One region of the Pseudoalteromonas sp. NZS37 genome, then DNA from elsewhere that is predicted to be linked to it. Evidence: predicted binding sites of a transcription regulator. Region 1 holds the regulator's gene; the other holds the start of a gene.
What was found. The regulator LexA, encoded in region 1, represses DNA repair genes until DNA is damaged. The targets are predictions, from matches to a motif close to TACTGTATNNNNATACAGTA.
Positions count from the first base shown of each region.

Region 2: ruvC (crossover junction endodeoxyribonuclease RuvC) is a predicted target of LexA. The motif match lies at 1,545-1,564, and genes of this name have one in related genera.

Region 1 is NZ_JADYXL010000012.1:73,475-76,676, forward strand. Features, by position in the region: gene coxB (cytochrome c oxidase subunit II) at 1-736, opposite strand, end outside; gene lexA (transcriptional repressor LexA) at 1,220-1,837, opposite strand; gene I6F47_RS18220 (PaaI family thioesterase) at 2,005-2,445, shown strand; gene I6F47_RS18225 (hypothetical protein) at 2,446-2,826, opposite strand; gene I6F47_RS18230 (hypothetical protein) at 3,140-3,202, shown strand, end outside.
Region 2 is NZ_JADYXL010000005.1:82,777-85,978, forward strand. Features, by position in the region: gene I6F47_RS10925 (ABC transporter permease) at 1-1,483, shown strand, start outside; gene ruvC (crossover junction endodeoxyribonuclease RuvC) at 1,613-2,137, shown strand; gene ruvA (Holliday junction branch migration protein RuvA) at 2,140-2,757, shown strand; gene ruvB (Holliday junction branch migration DNA helicase RuvB) at 2,765-3,202, shown strand, end outside.

The DNA.
Region 1 (3,202 bases):
AATCAGCCTCAGATTTAGCGACCACCACAACGGGCATAAAGCCATGATCTTTACCACACAACTCAGCACATTGGCCTCGGTAAGTACCTTCTTCGTTTATGTTCGTCCATGTTTCGTTTATAAAGCCGGGATTCGCATCTTTTTTAACTGCAAAATCAGGTACCCACCAAGAGTGAATAACATCGTCAGAAGTCATTAAAAATCGTACTTTTTGATTTATTGGCAGTACGAGAGGTTTATCAACCTCAAGTAAGTAGTTAGGATTTTTATCTGCAAGATTCGCTATTTCATCTTGCGGGGTAGATAAAATAGAGTAGAACTCTACATCTTCACCCATATATTCATAATGCCATTTCCATTGCGAGCCTGTAATTTTAATAGTGAGATCAGCTTTGCTGGCATCTTCCATTGCAATTAGGGTTTTAGTGGCTGGTACTGCCATAGCAATTAAAATAACAAACGGGATTGCAGTCCAAAGTATTTCTACTTTAGTGCTTTCGTGAAATTGGGCAGGTACAGCCCCTTTAGATTTACGGTGATGAATAAGTGCCCAAAACATAATTGCGAACACTATCACCCCAATCACACAACATATTATAAATATGGTCATGTGCAGCTGATATACATTATTGCTTATATCGGTTACGCCTTTGCGCATATTGTATTGGCTGTTAGCCAAAACTGGGTGCGAAAAAACACATAATATAAGCCACAAGGTAGAGGTCAGTTTACCCATGTGACGGCTCCTTTGATGCTATTGCGAATGCAAAGCGAAGAGGCATACGGCTTAAACGCCAATTCGTTATTTTTATTTTTTTAGTCAATCTCATTTAATATTGATTGGTTTTGCTGCGCCAACAACGGGTTTGTGTATATTGTGTGTTCTCAAAACTAAAAAGCTGTGAGTTATTATTAGCTCAGCACATTAATAATTAGCTAAAAAATGAACAACAAGCAAGTTTTAGTATAAAAAACAATCAGGTGATATTGAGTAATTAATAAAAAATCAGTAACCAACTAGGTAACAGTAAGTTCAAAAGATGAGCAAAACAAAGGGGTTTAACGCATTCGAAGGGGGAAAATATAAGTGCAAAAAAGTTTACAGCTTAAATTGTCAGTGAGCTATTTATGCCCTATTTTTAGTGCGAATTTAAAACAAAAAATGCGTACTAATTAGTACGCATTTATAAAACTGCTTGTTTAAAAGCTATTTTTAAAGTCACATCCAATCAGCGTTTCTTATAACGCCAACGGCTAAGCCTTCAATATTAAAAGACTCATTCTCAAGATCTACTTCAATAGATTCAAAATCGTCGTTTTCAGCATGAAGTAATACTTTACGACCCGCTTTCTCAAGACGTTTTACAGTTACGTCTTCGTCTAGGCGGGCAACAACAACTTGCCCGTTTTCAGCGGTTTGAGTACGATGTACAGCAAGTAAATCACCATCCATAATACCAATATCTTTCATGCTCATACCGTTAACGCGTAGTAAAAAATCTGCAGCCGGTTTAAACATTAATGGATCGATTTTGCAGTGACTTTCAACGTGCTCTTGCGCCAAAATAGGTGAACCAGCAGCAACACGCCCTATAAGCGGTAAACCTAATTGTTCTGGCTCTTCTTCTTCAATTAACTGAATACCACGGCTTGCACCTGGTTTCATTTTAATTGCGCCTTTTTTAGCAAGTGCTTTTAAATGTTCTTCAGCAGCATTGGCACTTTTAAAACCTAATGTTTGCGCTATTTCAGCACGTGTAGGAGGCATACCAGTGTCTTTAATAAAAACTTTAATTAGTTCGAGTATTTGAGCTTGGCGGTTCGTTAATGGTCGCATACAACTGGTTTTCCATACAGTACATTTAACTGTGAGTATATACAGTTAAATAAAAATCGCAAATTTAAATTAAGCCTTAAAATAGCCAAAGTAATTTCACTTGTGTACATTTTAGGGATATAACTAAAGCTAGATTTATAAATGATTAAAAAAGCAAAGGAGTCATTATGAGTATTTGGTACCAGCCCATCACTTTAGAGCTGTGCAAGCAGTTAGAACAAGGCATTGATGGCCAAGGAACATTAATGAAAACCATGGGAATAGAAGTCACTGAAATTGGTGATGATTACTTAGTAGCCACTATGCCGGCAATTCCTGAGCATCATAACCCAATGGGAATGGTTCACGGCGGTGCTAACGTTGTACTTGCCGAAACAGTTGCCAGCTATGCAGCTAACTTTGTTGTCGATTTTACAAAATTTTACTGCGTGGGGCAGGAAATTAGCGCAAGTCATTTAAAAGCATCTCGCAGCGGCACTTTAACAGCAACGGCAAGAGCGTTTCATATTGGCAAACGTAGTTCAGTGTGGGAAATAAAAATTACAAATAGCCGCAATGAGCTGTGCTGCGTATCAAAAATGACCGCAGCAGTCGTAGAGCGAAGATAGTTACTTTTCGATTGGGTAAATTGTAATTTCCATACCCGCACCAATCGCAGATATACGTAGTAATGTATCTGCATCTAAGGCTTGATTAAAGCACTTAGGGGAAGTGCCTGATTCAAAACCAATATCAAACGTTCTACGTGAACAGCTTAACCATTGCTTTAGCGCGTTACGCGAACACGATTCAATAAGCTCACATATATGGTTTATTGCTTTGTCAGGCGTGTTTACTACACCTGTTGCTTCAATACGCGCTAATTGACGGTATTCGTCTTTGTCATAATGTAAAATCGTCGCGACTTTTTTCAAGTCTGCCACTAGCAAACTAATATCTTGCTTTGATTCAAGCTCAAGATCTACATTTAAAAATTGAATTTCCGACATCGTTTCGTATTTATCCTCTAATAATTTCATTGCAAACTTTAACGCAGTTTTACCGTTATACCAAATCAACTATGCTCTATTAACCACTTTATATAGATATTTCGCAGCTTTTAAGTATTTTTTAGCGTTTAAAGCTAGCTGGATATCAAACACTCAGCTCAATTAAACAAATAAGTCATGTTAGCAATTTAAGTGTAATCTTTTTTATTTTTAAATGATTACAGTAAGCTATAGTTTAAACTGCGACAAAATGTCGCAGTAACTAATCCCATTAATGTAATAAACTAGCCTCTAAAAATAATAAGACTAAAACATGAATAAAAAAATATTTAAGTATGCTCGCAAGTTACATAAATGGCTCGGTTATTTGCTCACA
Region 2 (3,202 bases), on a different contig from region 1:
GCTACCTTTAGGTGGCTTTAAACCTTGGCTGGTGGCTATAAGCACTGGCGTAATTTGTGCCGTTATGTTTTCTATTAAACCGTTATTTGATTTATTTGATATTCCACCGCTTAGAGTGCTGCGCCGTAACTTAGGTGACAAGTTGGCAGTAAGTCGTGTGCATTTAGGCATGAGTGCGCTAACTGTGTTTTTATTAATGTGGTTATTTAGTAACAACATAAAAATAACGCTTATTTTGTTTGCCTCAACGCTTGCGCTAATTGGTGTGTTGTTTTTGATATCTAAATTAATATTTGGTGGCGGTCGAAAATTAGGGCTTAAGCCAGGTAACAGTTGGTCGCTTGCAATTGCATCTATTCAAAAGCGTGCAAATGTGAACGCGGTACAGTTAATTAGTTTTTCGTTAGCGATTAAATTACTGCTGTTTTTAGTGGTACTTAAAAACGACATGATATCTGATTGGCAGTCGCAACTTCCTGCCGATGCGCCTAATGCGTTTTTAGTTAATATTACGCAAAATGAGCTTGAGCCAATTAATGAATATTTAGCTCAAAAAGATATTCAAGTATCAGAGTTTTATCCCACTATTCGTGGGCGCGTAAATGCGGTGAATGGCGAGTTGGTAGCACGTTCAGTATCGCTGCAAGACAACGAGAAAAAAGACGAAGAAGCACGTGCAGGTATTGGCCGCGAGCTAAACCTTACATGGCTTAAAGATGTGCCTGACCAAAATGAAGTAACACAAGGCACGTGGTTTGGTGAAAATGCGATGGCTGAAGCCTCAGTAGAGGAGTCGATGCTTGAGCGTTTAGATGTTGAGATAGGCGATACGCTTACATTTTTAATTGGTTCGCAGTCGTTCGACGCTAAAATCACCAGTGTGCGCAAAGTTAATTGGGCCACGCTTAAACCTAACTTTTTTATTATTTTAAGCCCAGATGTACTTGCAGATTTTCCGGCAACGTATATTTCGTCGGTACGTATAAACCCAGATCAAAAGCGTGATTTTAGCCAGTTATTGCGTACTTACCCTACTATTACAGCGATTGATATTGATAACTTTGTTAAGCAAATACAAACAACTATTTCACAAGTATCACTCGCCATTGGCTTTGTACTTGCAATTGTTGTGCTGTGTGGTGCGCTTGTACTTATATCGCAAGTGCAAGCTAGTTTAGGTGAGCGTATGCAAGAAATTGTCATACTGCGAACGCTAGGGGCTAAAAGCCGATTAATTAAAAATGCGACCTTGTACGAGTTTTTATTACTCGGCGGTTTAGCTGGCTTAGTTGCCGCATTTTTTAGTGATATAGCGCTTTTAATTGTGCAGCAACAAATGTTTGATTTAGCAGGTAAGTTACATCCGCATATATGGGTTATTGGTCCGGTAGCTGGCGGTGTATTTGTGGCTGGTTTAGGCTATTTAATGATTGCCCGAACACTTAAACAAAATACCCAAGGATTAGTGCGTGCCCTAGGGTAAGCTTAAACTAACATGCTCCTTCAAATGCCCACCTAACACGTGGGCATTTTTGTTTTCTTTGTACTGGTAATTTATACAGTGCTCTGGCATTATTAGCGTAATTTAAAAATAATAACAATGGAGTGCTGTTTGGCCATTATTTTAGGGATCGATCCTGGTTCACGTTTGACCGGATATGGCGTTGTTGCCCACCAAGGTTCTAAATTTACATACTTAGGCAGTGGTTGTATTAAGTTAGCCGATCATCCTTTTCCGGTTAGGCTTAAAATGATCTATCAAGGCATTACACAGCTTATTGAACAGTTTTCGCCAGAAACTTTTGCCATTGAAAAAGTATTTATGGCGCATAACCCCGATTCAGCTTTAAAGCTTGGCCAAGCTAGAGGCGCGGCGATTGTTGGCGCTGCAATGGCCGACTTACCCGTATTTGAATACTCAGCTAGGCAAATTAAGCAAGCAGTAGTAGGTAACGGTGGTGCAGATAAAACACAAGTGCAGCACATGGTAAAAAATATTTTAAAACTACCCGGTACGCCACAGGCCGATGCAGCTGATGCACTCGCTATTGCGATTTGCCACGCTCACTCAGAACAAAATTTAATTAAACTAGCGGGTAGCGCAAGCAAAACCGTTAGAGGACGTTTAAGGAAATAACTATGATAGGCCGCTTAAATGGTATTTTAGTCGAAAAACAGCCACCAGAAATATTACTTGAAGTAAGTGGTGTAGGTTACGAAGTACAAATGCCAATGACCTGTTTTTACGATTTACCAAAAATTGGTGAAAACGCGATTGTTTACACCCACTTTGTAGTGCGTGAAGATGCTCAACTATTATTTGGTTTTAATAATAAAGTTGAACGCGCCTTGTTTAGAGAGCTATTAAAAGCAAATGGGGTAGGGCCAAAGCTTGGCTTAGCTATTTTATCGGGGATGTCGGCAAAGCAATTTGTAAGCTGTGTAAATAACGAAGACTCAACGTCGCTTGTTAAATTACCGGGTGTAGGTAAAAAAACAGCCGAGCGTTTAGTGCTCGAAATGAAAGACAGATTAAAAGATTGGGGTAATGATTTATTTACGCCATATAGCGACAGCGCAGTAATAGAGCCAATGAGCGATGCGACAATAGCTAATAACGCAGCCGATGATGCCGTATCGGCACTGCTTGCATTAGGTTATAAATTGCCACAAGCTCAAAAAGCAGTAAAATCGATAAGCAAACCCGATATGTCTACTGAGGTTCTTATTAGAGAATCTTTAAAATCAATGTTGTGAGTAACCCATGATTGAAGCGGATCGCTTAATTGATGCGACTGAAAAAACAAATGAAGACTCTATAGATCGTGCAATAAGACCAAAACTTTTAGCCGACTACAGAGGCCAGCCTCATGTTAAGCAGCAAATGGAAATTTTTATTGAAGCAGCCCGAACCCGTGGTGAAGCGCTCGATCATTTATTAATATTTGGCCCACCAGGACTTGGTAAAACCACGCTTGCAAATATTGTAGCCAACGAATTACACGTAAGTATTAAAACAACATCCGGCCCTGTACTTGAAAAAGCAGGTGATTTAGCTGCGTTACTTACTAATTTAGAAGAAGGCGATGTACTGTTTATTGATGAAATACACAGGCTAAGCCCGCAAGTTGAAGAAATACTGTATCCAGCAATGGAAGACTACCAGCTTGATATAATGATTGGTGAAGGCCCAGCTGCGCGT